DNA from 4 places in the Streptomyces albidicamelliae genome. Region 4 is predicted to be linked to each of the others. Evidence: riboswitches for the same ligand, from Rfam matches in the RefSeq annotation. Region 4 holds a riboswitch; each other region holds the start of a gene.
The links. A riboswitch is a leader RNA that binds a small molecule or an ion and turns the genes downstream of it on or off. The one in region 4 is predicted to bind cyclic di-AMP.
Positions count from the first base shown of each region.

Region 1: it holds a riboswitch for cyclic di-AMP, as region 4 does, so the genes downstream of both, N8I86_RS22850 (transglycosylase family protein) here and N8I86_RS17355 (transglycosylase SLT domain-containing protein) in region 4, are expected to answer to the same signal.
Region 2: it holds a riboswitch for cyclic di-AMP, as region 4 does, so the genes downstream of both, N8I86_RS18790 (M23 family metallopeptidase) here and N8I86_RS17355 (transglycosylase SLT domain-containing protein) in region 4, are expected to answer to the same signal.
Region 3: it holds a riboswitch for cyclic di-AMP, as region 4 does, so the genes downstream of both, N8I86_RS06940 (C40 family peptidase) here and N8I86_RS17355 (transglycosylase SLT domain-containing protein) in region 4, are expected to answer to the same signal.

Region 1 covers NZ_CP106795.1:4,956,630-4,961,305, forward strand. The annotation lists gene N8I86_RS22840 (cytochrome P450 family protein) at 1-654, shown strand, start outside; gene N8I86_RS22845 (LysM peptidoglycan-binding domain-containing protein) at 768-1,829, shown strand; cyclic di-AMP (ydaO/yuaA leader) riboswitch at 2,013-2,185, shown strand; gene N8I86_RS22850 (transglycosylase family protein) at 2,190-2,879, shown strand; gene eno (phosphopyruvate hydratase) at 3,244-4,551, shown strand; gene N8I86_RS22860 (FtsB family cell division protein) at 4,655-4,676, shown strand, end outside.
Region 2 covers NZ_CP106795.1:4,082,304-4,086,979, forward strand. The annotation lists gene N8I86_RS18780 (PrsW family intramembrane metalloprotease) at 1-486, shown strand, start outside; gene N8I86_RS18785 (aldo/keto reductase) at 559-1,503, opposite strand; gene N8I86_RS18790 (M23 family metallopeptidase) at 1,571-2,617, opposite strand; cyclic di-AMP (ydaO/yuaA leader) riboswitch at 2,627-2,794, opposite strand; tRNA gene N8I86_RS18795 (tRNA-Met) at 3,097-3,170, opposite strand; gene N8I86_RS18800 (dihydrofolate reductase family protein) at 3,261-4,394, opposite strand; gene N8I86_RS18805 (MarR family winged helix-turn-helix transcriptional regulator) at 4,472-4,676, shown strand, end outside.
Region 3 covers NZ_CP106795.1:1,482,945-1,487,620, reverse strand. The annotation lists gene N8I86_RS06960 (8-amino-7-oxononanoate synthase) at 1-692, shown strand, start outside; gene N8I86_RS06955 (DUF397 domain-containing protein) at 760-984, opposite strand; gene N8I86_RS06950 (helix-turn-helix domain-containing protein) at 994-1,854, opposite strand; gene N8I86_RS06945 (ATP-binding protein) at 2,067-2,525, shown strand; gene N8I86_RS06940 (C40 family peptidase) at 2,753-3,235, opposite strand; cyclic di-AMP (ydaO/yuaA leader) riboswitch at 3,239-3,392, opposite strand; gene N8I86_RS06935 (hypothetical protein) at 3,810-4,118, opposite strand; gene N8I86_RS06930 (ATP-dependent Clp protease proteolytic subunit) at 4,126-4,676, opposite strand, start outside.
Region 4 covers NZ_CP106795.1:3,766,229-3,770,904, reverse strand. The annotation lists gene N8I86_RS17360 (HAD family hydrolase) at 282-1,094, shown strand; gene N8I86_RS17355 (transglycosylase SLT domain-containing protein) at 1,283-1,771, opposite strand; cyclic di-AMP (ydaO/yuaA leader) riboswitch at 1,775-1,958, opposite strand; gene N8I86_RS17350 (polyprenyl synthetase family protein) at 2,720-3,730, shown strand; gene N8I86_RS17345 (LolA family protein) at 4,102-4,676, shown strand, end outside.

The DNA.
Region 1 (4,676 bases), 1.2 Mb from region 4:
ACCGAGAACGAGGCCGCCGCCATGGCCTTCATCCTTCTGTTCGCCGGCTTCGAGACCACCGTCAACCTCATCGGCAACGGCACCTACGCCCTGCTCACCCATCCCGCGCAGCGCCGGCGGCTGCAGGAGTCCCTGGCGAGGGGGGAGCGGGACCTCCTGGAGACCGGGGTGGAGGAACTGCTGCGTTTCGACGGGCCGGTGGAGCTGGCCACCTGGCGGTTCGCCACCGAGCCGCTCACCGTCGGCGGGCAGGACATCGCGCCGGGCGACCCGGTGCTGGTCGTGCTCGCGGCGGCCGACCGGGACCCCGCGCGGTTCACCGACCCGGACGTGCTGGACCTCGCCCGCCGCGACAACCAGCACCTCGGCTACGGCCACGGCATCCACTACTGCCTCGGCGCGCCGCTCGCCCGTCTGGAGGGCCAGACCGCGCTCGCCACCCTCCTCACCCGCCTGCCCGATCTGCGGCTCGCCGCCGACCCGGCCGAACTGCGCTGGCGGGGCGGACTCATCATGCGCGGGCTGCGCACCCTGCCCGTGGAGTTCACCCCGGTCCCCCGGCCGCCCCGGCGGCCGGGGGACCGGCGAGGGGCCGGCCCAGAGTTCGTAGAACCTTCAACACGACAGGCGTTCAACTCTGTGATCTTCACGTGATCTGCGCGGCATGAACTTGTGACAAGTGATCGTCTGCCGATACGTTCCTCCCTCAGCGTGGCGACGAGCACCATCCGCCGCGCCGGCCCTGCTGTCGCACGAAAGGCTTCCGCATGCTCTCCGGGAACGGCCGCCATCGTCGCCCCCGTCAGGCTCCAGCTCTCCTCGTCGCGGCCGGAGTGACCGGCTCCGCCATCGCCATCCCGCTGCTCGGCGCGGCGAGCGCCAACGCGGCCGACGGCACCACGTGGGACAAGGTGGCCGAGTGCGAGAGCGGCGGTTCGTGGAGCGCCGACACCGGCAACGGTTACTACGGCGGACTCCAGATATCCCAGGAGGACTGGGACAAGTACGGCGGCGGGCAGTACGCCTACAGCGCCGACGAGGCCAGCCGCTCGCAGCAGATCTCCGTCGCCGAGAAGATCCTCGCCGACCGGGGCACCACCCCCTGGGCCACCTGCGCCCTGCTCTCCGGGCTGACCTACAACTCCGGCTCGCTGGACGTCGACACGGGCGTCGACGAGTCCGGGAACGCCCAGGGTTCGGACGACTCGTCCGGATCGGGTGACAACTCCTCATCGTCCGGTCTGCCGGATTCGTCGTCGTCCGGCGACTCTTCCGCCTCCGGTTCCACCGGCTCCAAGGGCGACGCGGACTCCTCCGATGGCACGCACGGGAAGTCCACCTCCCACCCGGGCGAGGGTGGCGGCAAGGGGGACGACAACGAGGACGGATCGACCGGCACCAACACCCCCAAGCCGGACAAGTCCACCTCTCCCGAGACCGGTGACGCCGGAAGCGCACAGGGGGACGGCGGCTCGCCCACGGCCGTTCCGGACACCGGCAACTCGGACAATTCCCAGCAGAGCGCCGGATCCTGGAGCCTGGTCGACACCGGCGCGCTCAGCAGTGGCGGACGTCACCGCGGCAAGAGCGCGGACGAAAACGTGACAAACGGTCAGGACTCCGCCGCGACCGGCCGTCACGCCTCCCGCGAGGCGGACGACTACACCGTCCGCCAGGGCGACTCGCTCGCCTCCATCGCCGAGTCCCTTGCGGTCGAGGGCGGGTGGCGCGCCCTCTATGCCGACAACAAGAAGGAGATCGGGTCCGACCCGAACCGCATCACGGCCGGTCAGACCCTGGAAATCGGTAGCGAAACGGACGCCGGATAGCGCGAGTTGGCGCCCCACTTGCGGCGCTAATGTCCGGTTTGGTGAAAGTGTGGGATGAGTCTCAGAAGCCCTGATCGTCTTTGAAATTCCGCGGATCGCGTGTCTACGGTCAAGGCCGCTCGTCACCACGAGCCCCGGCAGTCGCAACGCCGAATCCTGCCAGCGGTTGCCCGGGAACAGTCGTCGCGTCATGCGCCGTAGGCAGGAGCGGGGGACCCAAGGTAAGTGCCGTTGCCGGCAGTTGAGCCGGCACCGGCTTGGGGTGAAGCCGCACTCCGCGCAAGCGGGAGTGCGGCCGGGCAACTCAACCGGCCCGAACCCGACAGCTCACCTCGCAGGCGTCGGTGAGGGGATCGATCCATGCTGTTTTCCAGCAAGGGCAAGCACCGCCGTCCGTCCAAGGCCGTCCGCGCCGTCGCGCTCGCCGGTGTCACCGGTGCCGCCGTCGCCGCTCCGCTGATGGCGGCCGGCAACGCCTCCGCCGCCACCGCCTCCCAGTGGGACGCGGTCGCCCAGTGCGAGTCCGGCGGCAACTGGTCCATCAACACCGGCAACGGCTACTTCGGCGGTCTGCAGTTCTCCGCCTCCACCTGGGCCGCGTACGGCGGCACCGCCTACGCCCCGCAGGCCAACCAGGCCAGCAAGGCGCAGCAGATAGCCGTCGCCGAGAAGGTGCTCGCCGCTCAGGGCAAGGGCGCCTGGCCGGTCTGCGGCACGGGTCTGTCGAGCACCCCCTACAACGGCTCGACCGGCTCCACCCCGACGGGTGGCTCCTCGTCGAAGCCGGCCACCACCACCCGCTCCACCGACACGCAGGCCGCCTCCCGGTCCGCCGAGCGTCCGGCCGCGAGCAAGACCGTCACCACCCCGACCGGCAAGAAGGTGAAGAAGGGCGACGGCGAGTACAAGGTCGTCAAGGGCGACACCCTCAGCACCATCGCCACGAAGCACCACGTCCAGGGCGGCTGGAAGAAGCTCTTCGAGCTGAACAAGGACATCGTCGAGGACGCCGACATGATCTTCCCCGGTCAGCAGCTGCACCTGAAGTGACACCCGGCCGCCAGCCGGACCACAGCGCCCTCACATTCCCGGTGGGCACCCTGGAGGTGCCCACCCCGCAGACCTCGTGAGGGTCACCCCCGTCCCCACGGGCTCCCCGCCCCGGCGCGTTTTCCCCCGTACGCGCCGGGGCGGGGTTTTTCGTCTCCCGGCCCGCTTCCGGCCCTTTCCCTGTTCTTCATCGCGGCCCCCCTTTGTTCCGACGGTGAACAATGGGTACCGTCTGCGTGTCCCGCCCTGTCCACGGGACGGTCGGTCGGTGGCCGACGGCCCGTGGACGGATAGGCTCTAGGCGCAAGGCCCGGAGCCGTGAGGCACCCAGCCCCGCACTTCCAGCGTCACATCCAAGAAGGAGATGCTCGTGCCGTCCATCGACGTCGTCGTAGCCCGGGAAATCCTGGACTCCCGAGGCAACCCCACGGTCGAGGTCGAGGTCGGCCTCGACGACGGCAGCACCGGTCGTGCCGCCGTCCCGTCCGGCGCCTCCACGGGCGCCTTCGAGGCCATCGAGCTGCGCGACGGTGACCCGAACCGCTACCAGGGCAAGGGTGTCGAGAAGGCCGTCCTCGCCGTCATCGAGCAGATCGGCCCGGAGCTCGTCGGCTACGACGCCACCGAGCAGCGCCTGATCGACCAGGCCATGTTCGACCTGGACGCCACCGACAACAAGGGCTCGCTCGGCGCCAACGCCATCCTCGGCGTCTCCCTGGCCGTCGCGCACGCCGCCTCCGAGGCCTCGGACCTCCCCCTCTTCCGCTACCTGGGCGGCCCGAACGCGCACCTGCTGCCGGTGCCGATGATGAACATCCTGAACGGCGGCTCGCACGCCGACTCCAACGTGGACATCCAGGAGTTCATGATCGCCCCGATCGGCGCGGAGTCCTTCTCCGAGGCGCTGCGCTGGGGCACCGAGGTCTACCACACGCTGAAGAAGGTCCTGAAGAGCAAGGGCCTGTCCACCGGCCTCGGCGACGAGGGCGGCTTCGCCCCGAACCTGGACTCCAACCGCGCCGCCCTGGACCTCATCCTCGAAGCGATCAAGGAAGCCGGTTACGTCCCCGGCGAGCAGATCGCCCTCGCGCTCGACGTGGCCGCCTCCGAGTTCTACAAGGACGGCAAGTACCTCTTCGAGGGCAAGGAGCGCTCCGCCGCCGAGATGACGGAGTACTACGAGGAGCTCGTCGCGGCCTACCCGCTCGTCTCCATCGAGGACCCGCTGTTCGAGGACGACTGGTCCGGCTGGAAGGTCATCACCGACCGTCTCGGCGACAAGGTCCAGCTGGTCGGCGACGACCTGTTCGTCACCAACCCCGAGCGCCTCGCCCGCGGCATCGAGGACGGCGCGGCCAACGCCCTGCTGGTCAAGGTGAACCAGATCGGCTCGCTCACCGAGACCCTGGACGCCGTCGAGCTGGCCCAGCGCAACGGCTTCAAGTGCATGATGTCCCACCGCTCCGGCGAGACCGAGGACGTCACCATCGCCGACCTCGCCGTCGCCACCAACTGCGGCCAGATCAAGACCGGCGCCCCGGCCCGCTCCGAGCGCGTCGCCAAGTACAACCAGCTGCTGCGCATCGAGGAGATCCTCGACGACGCCGCGGTGTACGCCGGCCGCAGCGCCTTCCCGCGCTTCCGCGGCCAGCACGAGGTCTCCAAGGGCTGACCTCCACCGGGCTAAGTCTTAGCCAGTCGTACGTACGTCCCCGTCCCCGGTCCCGTACCGTGTCCGGGGACGTACGCACGTGAAAGGGGAGGCGGAGGACCAGATGGCCGTGAAGGACCGGGACC
Region 2 (4,676 bases), 320 kb from region 4:
GTCTACGGCGGGTTCATGGTGCCCGCGTTCGCCCTGCTGACCTGGCTCGTGATCTGGACGCGGCAGCGGGAGCTGCGGACCGTGCGGGAGGAGCTGCCGGCGTACGTGCTGGCCGGGTGGCTGGGACCGGCCGAGCCGTACGCGCTGGGGTCGATGCGGGCGCGGCGGATGGCCCGCGACTACGCCCGGCACCACTTCGGGGGGCGGCCCGCGGCACGGACGGTGGCCCGCTACGAGGCGTACGCGACCTCGCTCGCGTTCCTGCGGCACCGCGGCCGGCAGGGACGGGCCCGGGCCGACTTCGTCGTGCGCGAGCGGGAGTTGCTGACGGAGCTGTGGCGGCGCCGGGAGCTGGCACGCCCCGCCCTGGAGTACGCGGCGCGGACGCTGGCGCCGGCCCGCCCGCCGTACGGCGCCCCGGCACCCCACTGGTACGCCGGGTACCCGGCGGGCCCCTACTCGGCGTACAACCCGTACCGCACCTGAGCGCGGGCCCGGCCGGCCCGGGCGCCCGCCGGCCGGGAGGCCGGTCCGGCGGGGCCGGCGGTGGGCGCGGTGTCAGGCCGACGCGTCCGTCAGTTTCTTCAGGTCGTCGTCCGTCAGGGTCAGGCCGGCCACGCCCAGGAGGTCCGGGAGCTGTTCGACCGTGCGGGCCGAGGCGATGGGGGCCGTGATCGTCGGCTGGGCGGCGAGCCAGGCCAGGGCGACCGTGGCGACCGGGGCCCCGTGGGCGGCGGCGATCTCGTCCAGGGCGGCCAGGACCCGCCCGCCGCGCTCGGACCGGGCGTACTTCGCGCCCGTGCCGGCGCGGGGACTGTCGACGGTCGTACCGGGGCGGTACTTGCCGGTGAGGAAGCCCGCCGCGAGGGAGTAGTAGGGCACCGCGGCCAGGCCCTCGCGGGCGGCCAGGTCCTGCAGCGGGCCCTCGTAGGTGTCGCGGGAGACCAGGTTGTAGTGCGGCTGGAGGGCGACGTAGCGGGCCAGGCCCTCGCGGTCGGAGAAGTCCAGGGAGGCCCGCAGCCGCTCGGGGCTGATGTTGGAGGCGGCGATGTGCCGGACCTTGCCCGCCCTCACCAGCTCGTCCAGCGCGCCGATGATCTCCTCGACCGGCACCTCGGGCTTGTCGAAGTGCGTGTAGTAGAGGTCGATGCGGTCGGTGCCGAGACGGCGCAGGGAGGCGTCGGCGGCGGCCTTGATGGTGGCCGCGGACAGGCCCTGGTACTCGGGGTGCTGGCTGACCTTGGTGGCGATGACGACGTCGTCGCGGTTGCCGCGGGCCTTGACCCACTTACCGATGATCGTCTCGGACTCGCCGCCGGAGTTGCCCTCCACCCAGGCGCTGTAGCTGTCGGCGGTGTCGACGAAGTTGCCGCCCGCGGCGGCGTAGGCGTCGAGCACGGCGAAGGAGGTCTGCTCGTCGGCGGTCCAGCCGAAGACGTTGCCGCCGAGGGAGAGGGGGAAGACCTCGAGGTCGGAGGAACCGAGTGTGCGCAGAGAAGTCATGGTCCAAGTCAACGCCGACGGCGAATGATCTCTTCCGCCGTCGGCGCCGGGTTCCCGCGAAAGGGTGTCAGGGGGTGAGGCCCTTGCCCCGCAGCCAGGCCATGGGGTCGATGCCCGTGGCGTCGCCGCCCGGGTGGACCTCCAGGTGGAGGTGCGGGCCGGTGACGTTGCCGGTCGCGCCGACCCGGCCGATGAGCTCGCCGGTGGAGACCTTCTGGCCGACGGAGACGCTGATCGAGGACTGGTGGCAGAACCACAGCTCGGTGCCGTCGTCCAGGGTCAGGACCGTGCGGTAGCCGTAGGAGCCGGCCCAGCCCGCCTGCGTGATCGTGCCGCTGTGGATGGCCTTGATGAGGGTGCCCGTGGGGGCCGCGAAGTCGAGGCCGGTGTGGTACCCGGAGGACCACATCGAGCCGGCCTGGCCGAACGTCGAGGTGATCGTGTACGAGGACGTCGGCAGGGTGTACTGCTTGGCCAGTTCGGCCAGCCGCTTCTCCTCGGCCGCCTTCTTGGCCTCGGCCTGCGCCTTGGCGGCCGCGGCCTCGGCCTTCTCCTTCGCGGCGGCGGCCTTGGCGGCGGCTTCCTTCTCCGCCTTCGCGGCCGCGTCGGCGGTCAGCTTCTCGGCGGTGGCGAGCCTGGCGGCGGTGGCCTTGCTCTCGGCCTGGCCCTTCTGCTGCTCGGCCTGGGCCATGATCCGGCTGCGCAGGGCCTCGCCCGCGTCGGTGTCCTGCTCGCTGCCGGCGGAGGTCACCCCGACGTCGCTGAGCCCGGTGGCCTCGGAGGTCTTGGCGGAACCGTCGTCGAAGAGGGAGCCGACGTTCGGCAGGTCCGGCAGGGAGATGGAGACCGGCGGCTTGCCGGTGTTGGCGCTGGCCATCCCGCCCGCGCCGACCGCAGCGATCACGCCGACGCCGAGGACGGTGGAGCTGCGGGCGAACCCGCCGCGCTGCTTGGCCACGCGGTGCCGCCCGCGGACCGGGGTGAGGGACTCCTCGGTGGGGTTCCACTCCTCCCAGGGGCCCTCCTCGGCACGGTAGGAGGCGTAACCGAAGGTCTCGCTCTCGGCTTGAGCCGGTATGAACGGGACTTCTGGGGCAGGCCGGTTGGACGCCACGCGGGCGCGCTCCTTTCCTTCCTCCGCCTACCGGGTTAGCTGACGGGTTCGGAGCAGGAAGGTCTCCTACGCGCGTATACCCGGCGTGGACTCAAGGGAGTTCACCCAGGCAGCCGCGTGATTCACCCCAGGGTGGTGGTTCCCCGGTTCCCTTACGGGATTCGGCGCGTGCGCACGGAGCCGTCGCGGGTGACGGCTGGGACGACCGCGCTGCGTTATCGAACGTTAATAGACCCGCGGGGCACTTTCCAAGCCGTTCGGCTTGATCATTAACCTTTTCCGCCGTGGACTTAAGCGCTGCCATCCTTGCAAACCGGGCGAGTTGGCCGCGATTCAGGAGTCACAGAAGTTTTGATGGTGACTCAGATGCCCTGCGCTCGGCGCTCGTCCGATCACTGTCGGTGAACGGTGCCCGGACCGGGCCCGGGAAACACTCAGGGCCGGAATCCATGAACTGGATCCCGGCCCTGAGCCTTCAGTAGCGGGGACAGGATTTGAACCTGCGACCTCTGGGTTATGAGCCCAGCGAGCTACCGAGCTGCTCCACCCCGCGTCGTTGTGTCTTCAGCATACGTCATGCACGGGACCATGAGCCAATCGGTTTCCCGGGGCCCCTTTCCGGCGTGCCGCGGGGCGGGGCCGGTCAGGCCGTCAGGTGGGCGTTCGGGGCCTTGGCGAGCGCCTCGAACTCCGGGAGCACGACGACCTCGGCCCCGCCGTCGCGCAGGACGCCCGTGCCGTCGGCCCCGGCCACGAAGGTGTCCGGCTCCCGCCAGGCGGTGACCACCCGGCGCGCCCCGGACCGCAGGATCAGCTCGGCACAGGGGGCGGGGCGGGAGGCGCGGCGGGCGCAGGGTTCCAGGCTGCTGTAGACGGTGGCGCCGGGCAGTGCCGGGTCGGCCGGGTCGATCCTGGCCAGGGCCGCCTCCTCCGCGTGGACCACGGGGTCGCCGCCCTCCCGGGAGTGACCGCGGGCGAGCTCGGTGCCGTCGGCGGCGACCACGACCGCGCCGACGCTGAACGCCGTCTCCGAGGGCGGGCACTGGGCGGCGAGCTCACAGGCGGTGCGCAGCCAGCGGCGGTCGGCGGCGGTGGGGACCGGGCCGGCGCCGGGGGCGGTGGGCTCGTACCGCATGAGGACGACGTCCTCGATCCGGCGGGTCTCGACCAGACGGAGCCGTCCGCCCTGGTACTCCCCGGGGCCGAACAGCCGCGGGGCCGCCGGGTCGCCGACCAGGAGCGGGGCGAGGACCAGCTGGAGTTCGTCGGCGAGGCCCTGCGTCAGGAGCTGGGTGTGCACCCGGCCGCCGCCCTCGACCATGAGGCGTTCGACCCCGCGCACGTCGTGCAGGTGCTCCAGCAGGGCCCGCCAGTCGAGGTCGGCGCCGAGCGCGACGACGTCCGCGGTGTCCCCGAGGAGGCGGGAGGCCACTTCGGCGCCCTTGTCGGTCGTGCAGACCAGCTTCTCGCCGCCGGTGTGCCAGAAGTGGGCCCCGGGGTCGAGGTCGCCGGTGGCGGTGACCGTCACCTTCAGGGGGTAGGCGGGCCGGCCGGACGCCACCCGGGCGGCGCGGCGCTCGGCGGAGTTGACCAGCAGCCGCGGGTTGTCGGCGCGAATGGTGCCGGCGCCGATCAGGATGGCGTCGACGGAGGCCCGCACCGCGTCGACCCGGTCGAAGTCGGCCGGGCTGGAGAGCAGCAGCCGATCGGGGCCGGTGTCGTCCAGGTAGCCGTCGAGGGAGACGGCGGCGGACAGCAGTACGTACGGCAGGGGCATCGGCGTACTCCCTCACGGTGACCCGGCGCACCTCACCGGATCTTGGTTCAACTTTGAAACAAACTTACACTGACAGCATGACGACCCGCTGGCTCACCCCCGAGGAGCAGCGCGCCTGGCGCGCCTACATGGCCGCCTCCCGCCTCCTGGAGGACGCGATCGACCGTCAGCTCCAGCAGGAGGGCGGCATGCCCCACCTGTTCTACTCGGTGCTGGCCAACCTCTCCGAGGCGCCCGAGCGGCGGCTGCGCATGACCGACCTCGCCGAGACGCTGAAGATCA
Region 3 (4,676 bases), 2.3 Mb from region 4:
AGGCCGTGCGCAAGGCCCTGGCCACGCACGAGGGGACGGCGATCGTCGTCTCCGACACCGTGTTCTCGGTCGACGGGGACCAGGCGCCGCTGGCCGAACTGGCCGCGGCGTGCCGGGAGCACGGCGCGGGCCTGGTGGTGGACGACGCCCACGGTCTCGGTGTGCTGGGCGAGGGCGGACGGGGCGCGCCGTACGCGACCGGTCTGGCCGGTGCCGAGGACGTGGTCGTGACGGCCACCCTGTCCAAGTCGCTGGGCAGCCAGGGCGGGGTGGTGCTCGGCCCGGCCCGGGTGATCGGCCATCTGGTCAACGCGGCCCGGACATTCATCTTCGACACCGGTCTGGCGCCGGCGGCGGCGGGTGCCGCGCTGGCCGCGCTGCGGCTGCTCGTCCGGGAGCCGGAGCGCGCGGCGCGGGCCCGGGAGGTGGCTTCGGAACTGCACGCACGGCTGACCGCCGCGGGCCTGGAAGCGGTACGTCCGGACGCCGCGGTGGTCTCCGTGCGGGCACCGTCCCCGGAGCAGGCGGTGCGCTGGGCGGCCGACTGCCGTACGGCGGGTCTGGCCGTGGGCTGCTTCCGTCCTCCTTCCGTGCCCGACGGCATCTCACGGCTGAGGCTGACCGCCCGGGCCGACCTCTCCGGGGCCGAGATCGAACGCGCTGTACGAGTGATCGGCGAGACGCGACCATGAGTCGGCGTGACACGGCCGGGCGTCGCCGCGAGGGGATGTGATCAGAGGCGGGCGGGGTCTTGGCGGATCACGGGAGCGTGGTCACGAACCCCGCCCAGCTCTCGGGGGAGAAGAGCAGCGCGGGTCCGGCCGGGTCCTTCGAGTCGCGCACGGCGAGCAGTCCGGCCCAGGGGCCGGTGTGCGGCCGGGCCGTCTCCACGCAGTTGTTGGCTCCCGTGCTGTGGCTGCTGCGCAGCCAGCTCACGTCGTGCAGGTCGGTACTGGCAGGGACGTTCCGAGGCAGAGCGGTCATGGTGCCTCCTTACGCGCCGTCACCTATCCCGGCGATGTAGTCCAACGAGTCCTCGGGTGAAAGGGCTTGGTCCTGAAGGGACTTGAAGGCCTGCGAGTAGGCCACCAGGTCTTCTTTCCGTTCGAGGTAGAGGCTACTCGTCAACTGGTCGACAACAACCACATCCAGATCAGAAGTGCTCGGAAATGAGAAGATAACGAAAGGCCCGGTGAGGCCGACATGCGCTCCGGCGCCGAACGGCAGTACCTGGAGCCGTACTTGGGGCAGCCGGGCCGCCTCCTCCAGCCGCTCCCGCTGCCGTGCCATCACCTCGGGACCGCCGACCTCGCGGCGCAGCACCGCCTCGTCGAGCACCGCGCTGAGCTCCAGCGGCGGGTGCGAACGCAGCACGTCCTGCCTGGCCAGACGCACCTCCACCAGCGCGTCCAGGTGCTCCTCGTCCAGGTCGTTCACGGCCGCCCGGGTCACCGCGCTGGCGTACTCGGCGGTCTGCAGCAGCCCCGGCACGACCGTCGTCTCCAGGGTGCGCATGGCGCTCGCCTGCGACTCCAGACTGATGAAATCCCGGTACGTCGGCGGCAGCACCCCGCGATAGGCGTGCCACCACCGGTTGCTTCCACCGGCCTCCTCCGGCCCCGCCAGCATCAGCAGCAACTCGCGCAAGTGCCCGTCCCGCACCCCGTACGCGTCCAGAAGTAACCGCAGATCGGCCGGTTTCACACCGCTCGCGCCGGTCTCGATGCGGCTCACCTTCGACTGGTGCCAGCCGACCAGCTGCGCCGCCTCCCCGCTCGTGAGCCCCGCACCGGTACGCAGCGTGCGCAGTTCGGCGCCCAGTTTGCGGCGGCGCACCGCGGGACCGTTCTGCATGGGCTCCTCCTTACTCCTTATGGACCGCCCGAATACGGCTGCGCGTCGCAGAGTTCACCGCTTCGGGCGACAGATATATGCATATCTTGGTGGATCGCTCCCCGTGACCGGCCCGGTGATGGCAGTCTGGCGACCAGCACCAGTCCGGGACCGTACTCGAACCATCCGCTCCATGTCGGACTGCGGTCCCGTGGGAAAGGGACGACGTCGCCATGGCAGACCATCTGGAAGCATCCGTCACTCTGCCGAGCGATCCCGCCTCGGTCGCCGCGGCCCGCACCTACGTGGTGGGGACGCTCGCGGAGTGGGGCCTTCCGTCGGACACCGACGTGGCCGACACCGTCCGGCTCATCGTCTCCGAACTCGCCACCAACGCCGTACAGCACACCTTCGGACAGTCACCCACCTTCACGGTCGACATCGCGCTGGACCGTGACGAGCACCTGCGCATCGGCGTCACGGACAGCCATCCCCGCTTCCCCAAGAGACTGCCCGCCGCCGTCCAGCAGGACAACGGGCGCGGCATGGTCATCATCCGCTGCCTCACCGCCGAGTGCGGCGGCAAGCTCCGCGTCCGCCCGACCCGTGAGGGGGGCAAGACGGTCTTCATCGAGCTGCCGTGGGCGCTGCCGGTCGAGCCGGTGACGGCCGGAGGGCAGCAGGAGCCGTAGCCCGGCACGGGCGCCAGAACGCCGCGACGCCCCGGCCGAGGCCTCCGAGGAGGCCTCGGCCGGGGCTGGACACCCGTGTCCGGGACGCCGCTGTTCGCGCTGATCCTCCGTGCGCCGGCCCCGAGCCGCCCGCGGACTCCGGGCGGGCGCCCAGGCGGCACTGACGGACCCTTGGGCCATGGGAGGAGCGGACCCGCCGCCGGGGCCGCTCCTGCCGTGACGTCGGGTCAGCTCACCCGGCCGTACCACACGCTCTTCGTCCAGATCTTCTGCAGCCGCACCACGTCACCGGTCCTGGGCGCGTGCCAGATCTTGCCGTGACCGGCGTAGATGCCGACGTGGTAGACGCTGGAACCGGAGTGGAAGAACACCAGATCGCCTGCCTTGCGGCTCCTGGCCGAGATGTGGTGCGACTTGTTGTACTGCTGGGCGGCGGTGCGCGGCAGCTTCTTGCCCGCCTTCTTGAACGAGTAGAGCGTCAGACCCGAGCAGTCGAAGCGCCGCGGCCCGGTGGCCCCGTACTGGTACGGAGCCCCCTTCTTGGAGGCCGCGATCTTCAGTGCCTTCGTCGCGGTGGCCGCGGTGGTCGCGGCCGAGGCGTCGGTGGCGAGGCCGGGCACCGCGATGGAGCCGCCGACGGCGGCGAGTGTCAGAGCCGAGGCCGTGCCGGCCCGGGCCATCAGCGACGGGACACGATTGAGCGCAGACATGCGCAACCCTTCGTCAGCCGCCTGTGAAGGATGACCTGTCGGATTCGGGCTGGCGAAGTTGCCCGGCCGCGTTGCCGCGGCTTCACCCCAAGGGCTGCTCGGAACATCCGGCCGTCCGCATCCAGCGGACGAACATCCGTTCCGGCGACCCGTCTAGCTTGGGTCCTCCACTCCTGCCGATCCACTCCTGTCGACCGGTCATCCGGGCGGCGGCAGGACTCGGCGTCCGCCCGGATCGCCCCGCCGCCGTGGCGGGGTCTTGTCGTCAGACAGGGATCTTCACTCACAGGTGTCCGAAAATCCCAATGGAATCGGGGATTTGTGGCGTTACTCACCACTCACCCGTTCGGGTGGACATTGCTCTGTTCGAGACGTCGTCAAGTCCCGTTCGTAGCCCCCGACCTGGGGCGGAGCACGTGCCGGGGCACCACGGACCGGTCCCGCGCGCAAGCCGGGAGCGTCAGAAAATCATCTGGATATACCTCGGTCGGCGGACAGTCGTTCGGGCCGTTTCAACTCCGGCCCGAACGGCGCGTCGACGCCCGGGCCCGCGCGGGCCCCACGCGCGTCCGGATCAGCCGACGCCGTCGGGCGGGAGCGCGACGCGAGCGGTGCGGCGCTCGCCGTCCAGCACCCGCAGGGCCCGTGCCAGCGTGTCCCCGTGCAGCTCCGTCTCGCCCCGCGCGTGCATCAGCGCGAGCGCGTCACGCAGCTCCGCCGCCTTGCGCACCAGGGCCTGCGCGGCCCGCAGGCCGGGGTAGGTGGCACCGTCGCGCGCGGGGTTGATCCGTCCCAGCAGGTCGGCCGCCTCCAGGTAACGGTCGATCAACTCGCCCTCCGCCCGGGTCAGCGCGGGCAGCGGCGGCAGTTCCGGAGGCAGCATCGGGCGCTCACCTCGCGTCCGGTGCGCCGGGCACCTCGCGGCGGCTGGGCACGACACCGTCCACCAGGCCGTAGGCCAGGGCCCCGGAGGCGTCCAGGATCAGATCCCGCTCCAGGTCCCGGTGGACCTGCTCCGCCGTGCGCCCCGTGTGCGCCGTGAGGATCGTCTCCGTCAGTGCACGGGTCCGGGCCAACTCCCCGGCCTGGATCGCGAGGTCGCTGGGCTGCCCCCGCACCGGCTCCGGCAGGGTGGGCTGTTCGAGCACCATGCGGGCGCTCGGCAGCGTGAACCGCTTGCCGGGGGTGCCGGCCGCGAGCAGCACCGCGGCGACGGAAACGGCCTGCCCCAGGCAGTACGTCGCGATGTCGCAGCCGACGTACCGCATCGTGTCGTAGATCGCCGTCATCGCCCCGAAGGAACCGCCCGGGGAGTTGATGTACAGCGTGATGTCCCGGTCGGGGGCGGCGTGTTCGAGGTACATGAACTGCGCCGTCACGTCGTTCGCCGCGGCGTCGTCGACCGGTGTGCCGAGGAAGACGACCCGGTCCTCGAAGAGCT
Region 4 (4,676 bases):
GGCGCCGCACGCCCAGGCTCGGCCCCGGCTGTGTCTTCTCGGTGCCCGGCCCGGACCTCACCGGGGCTTCCGGCGGCGTCCTCGTACGGCGGTCCGGTGATGCGCTTCGCGCGCGGCACGGAGATCGCCTGCCCGCGCCTGGCGGAGCACCCGGCGCGCGGCACGGCTGAGGTGTGCCTCGGCCATCGATGGTGCGGGGTACGCCACTTGGGGCCGAGCAGCACGTAAGTACGTGGCGAGAGAGGTGAGTCGGCGGGGCGCGGTGTCCGTATTCTCTGATCATGGCACCCACCCCGGCATATGCACTGATCGCCACCGACCTGGACGGGACGTTGTTGCGCGGCGACGACACCGTCTCCGACCGGTCGCTCGCCGCGCTCGCGCGGGTGGCGCGAGCGGGCGCCCGGCATCTGGTGGTGACGGGCCGGCCGGCTCCGCGGGTACGACCGCTGCTGGCGAACCTCGGCTGCACCGGGCTCGCGGTGTGCGGACAGGGTGCTCAGGTCTACGACGCCGCGGCGGACCGCCTGCTGTGGTCGGTCCGGCTGGACCGGGAGCTGGCCGAGACCGCGCTCGGCAAGATCGAGGCGGAGGTGGGCCCGGTGTTCGCGGCCGTCGACCAGGACGGGGTGGACGGGCTCACCCTCATCGAGCCCGGCTATCTGATGCCGCATCCCACGCTGCCCGCCCTCCGGGTGGGCCGGCGCGACGACCTGTGGTGCGAGCCCATCAGCAAGGTCCTGCTGCGCCACGCCACCCTGTGCGACGACGAGTTGGCGGCGGTCGCGCGCGCGGCGGTCGGCTCGCTGGCGACCGTCACCATGTCCGGGCCGGGCACCGTGGAGCTCCAGCCGCGCGGGGTGACCAAGGCGTCCGGGCTCGCGCTGGCCGCCGAGCGGCTCGGCGTGGGCCCGGAACGCGCGCTGGCCTTCGGGGACATGCCCAATGACATCCCGATGTTCGACTGGGCCGCGCGGGGCGTGGCCATGGCCAACGCGCACCCCGAACTCAAGGCGGTGGCCGACGAGGTCACCGAGTCGAACGAGGACGACGGCGTGGCCGTCGTCCTCGAAGGACTCTTCCCGGCCGGGTGACCGGCCCTTCGGCACCGCTCCGTTCGGCCGGAGGCCGGTGCGCGCCGGTCCGTCAGGTGCCGGTGCGCTCCGGTCCGCCGGGCGTCGGGTGCGGATGCCGGACGGGTTCCGGTCCGCCGCCGGTGCGCGCCGGGCACGTCCGCCGGAACGTGCCCGGTGCGTCCGCCGGTACGGGCCGGACCCGTCCGTCAGTACGCGCCGAAGACGTTGTCGATCGAGCCGTACCGCGCGGCCGCGTAGTTGCAGGCGGCGGTGATGTTCGCGACCGGGTCGTAGGGGTCGAAGGAGGTGCCGACGACGTGGTAGGTCGCGAAGGTCGGGTCGATGACCTGGAGGAGGCCCTTGGACGGGGTGCCCTTGACGGCGTTCGAGTCCCAGAGGTTGATGGCGTTGGGGTTGCCGGAGGACTCCCGCATGACGTTGCGGTAGATGCCGTTGTAGGTGCCCGGGATCTTCTTCTCGGCCATGATCGCGAGGGATTCGCGGATCCAGCCGTCGAGGTTGTTCGGGTACCCGGCGGGGGTGGTGGAGACCGTCGTGGCGGTGGTGGGGGCCGCGGCGGCGCTCGTGGCGCCGACGAGCGGCAGGGCGAGGACGGCGGCGCCGGTCCCGAGGACGGCCAGGGTGCGGACGAGGCGGTTGTTCCGGGTGCGGCGGGGCTGAGCGGCAGCAGGCATGGGGAAGTTCCTCTCCGTCGCCTGCGAGGTGAGCTGTCGGGTTCGGGCGGGGAGGTGCCCGGCCGTGCCCTGGGGAGGCACGGCTTCACCCCAGCCGTTCCGGTGCGACGTGTGCCGACCGGTACGGCGATGACTTACCTGGGTCCCCCGCTCCTGCCGTACGAAATGAGTTCGTCGATGGGTTACGCGGGCGGCGGCAGGATTAGGCGTCCGCCCGACGGCCCGGAACGTATGCGAGAGCACATGTCGGGAACAAGTACCGGATTCACACAACACCCTATTTGACCTTGGTCTGTGGCTTTTGAGACGCTTGATCCTTTGCGGTTGCCAACTCTCAACTCGCCAGTAGGGCAAGGGGAGAAGGGGGTGTCGGTGGGTGAGGGTGGTTCCTCCGCCCGAGTGAGCCAACTCACGAAATAGCAAAATAATGCAAATCAGACATGAGGGATTCAGGTGATTTACGGCTGAGGCGGCATTTGGCGGAACCCGTGACGTGGCGCCGGTCGTTGTGGTGGTGGCCGCGGCACGTGAAGAGGCGAAGTGCGGCGACGAGGGGAAGGGGGTGCCCGGATGGACGACGGGGGTCGTTGCCCGCCCGATGTGCCCGTTGTGTCCGTTGCGTCCGAGTGGGTTGCCGCTCCCGGCGCGCCCCCGGCGTACTCCAGGGGTGGTCGCGTGGCACTCGAAGGTGCTCGCGGGGTGGCGTCGGTATTACTCCGCTCACGTCGCGGTTCGCGACAAAGTGCACGGATTCCTGTTAAGTCGATAAATATCCGTTCTTACCAACCGATCAAAACCATACCGGTCATGATCCGATACCGCCCAGGCTGGACCGGTGGGCGCTATCGGTGATCGAAAGAGGACCGGATACGCTGACTTGAGTGATGGCAGCGACCTATCGACAAACCGCGTAAGCGCCAGCAGACACCAGCAGACAGGAGACCCCTCGTGACCGTCGTCGGGCCGTTCGGGCTGAGCGTGCGGGACCAGGCTCTGGAAGCCGATGTCCAGGCCGGATTGACGGCTGTCGAGGAAGGCTTGCTCGAGGCCACCAAGAGCGAGGTCCCGTTCATCACGGAGGCCGCGCAGCACCTCGTACGAGCCGGTGGGAAGCGGTTCCGTCCGCTGCTCGTGATGCTCGCGTCCCAGTTCGGCGACCCCTACGCACCGGGGATCGTGCCCTCGGCCGTCGTCGTGGAGCTGACCCACCTCGCCACGCTGTACCACGACGACGTGATGGACGAGGCGGCCGTGCGCCGTGGCGTGGACAGCGCCAATACCCGCTGGGGCAACTCCGTCGCGGTCCTGACCGGCGACTTCCTGTTCGCCCGGGCCTCCCAGATCCTCGCCGACCTCGGCCCCGAGGCGGTCCGGGTGCAGGCCCTCGCGTTCGAGCGGCTGGTCACGGGCCAGATCCTGGAGACGGCCGGTCCCACGGACGGCCGCGACCCGGTCGATCACTACCTGGACGTACTCGGCGGCAAGACGGGCTCGCTGGTCGCGGTCTCCTGCCGGTTCGGCGCGATGATGTCCGGCGCCGACGAGACGATCGTCGACGTGCTCACCCAGTACGGCGAGCGGCTCGGGGTCGCCTTCCAGCTCGCGGACGACGTCCTGGACATCGCCTCCGACTCCCACGAGTCCGGCAAGACCCCGGGCACCGACCTGCGCGAAGGCATCGCGACGCTGCCCGTGCTCCGGCTGCGCGAGCGGGCCGCCCGGCTCGGACTGGCCGAGGACATCGCGCTGTGCGAGCTGCTGGACTCCGACCTCAGCGACGACGCCCGGCACGCCGAGGCGCTGGCCGCGCTGCGTGCCCACCCCGCGCTGGAGCAGGCCCGCCAGGACACGATCCGCTACGCGAAGGAGGCGCGGGCCGCGCTGGCGCCGCTGCGCGAGTGCGATGCCAAGGCGGCGCTGATCGAGCTGTGCGACGCGGTGGTGCACCGCGCCGGCTAGTCCGGCCGGGCATGGGGAACGGCGCCTGCGGAGCGGCCGCCGGCCCCGCGGAACGGCGCCCTCGGAAGGGCGTCCATAGAACGGCGCCCACGGAAGGGTGCCGACAGAGCGGCGCCCTCGGAGCGGCACCCTGGACGGTCCCTCCCCCAGGGAAAGCGGTGCCGACCCCTACGGGTAGGGGGAGACGCCGCCCCCACGTGTCATACCGCAGGCGTACACCGAGTTGCTGCCGCAGTCTGACGCTTCCTCACGGCCGATTTGGTCAGATGGACACCACGGAAATCACCACTCCTCACCGATTCGGGTGAGAATGGCGGCTCAGGTGGACCAGCGTGAGGACAGCCGCCGCCGACGACGGAGGTAACGCACACATGGCACCGTACGAATCCGACGACGCAGCGGGCGCGGCGCGGGACGAGGACGCGCGTTCCGGCCGGCGCAAGGCCGCGCGGTACGCCGTACCGGTCGCGGTGGTGGGGGTGGCGGCGGCCACGATCGGGCTGGTCCCGGCACTCGCCGACTCAGGCGACCCCGACCTGCCCAGGATCAGCGCACAGCAGCTCATCGAGAAGATGGCCAAGTCGGACACGCAGCAGCTGTCCGGCACCGTGAAGATCAACACCGATCTGGGCCTGCCGGACCTCGGCGGCCTGGAGAACAGCCTCGCCTCGGGGGCGGCCCCGGGCTCCGGCGACGGCTCCTCCGCCGACCCGCAGTCCAAGCTCACCGAGCTGGTCAGCGGCAGCCACACCCTGCGCGTGGCGGCCGACGGCCCGGACCGGCAGAAGCTTTCCCTGCTGGAGCGGGGTGCCGAGTACAGCCTCATCCACGACGGCAAGGACGTCTGGGGCTACGACAGCAAGAGCAACGAGGTCTACCACTCCACGGCGGCCGACTCGGGCCAGGCCCACCGGGCCAAGCCGCCCGCCACGCCCGAGGACTTCGC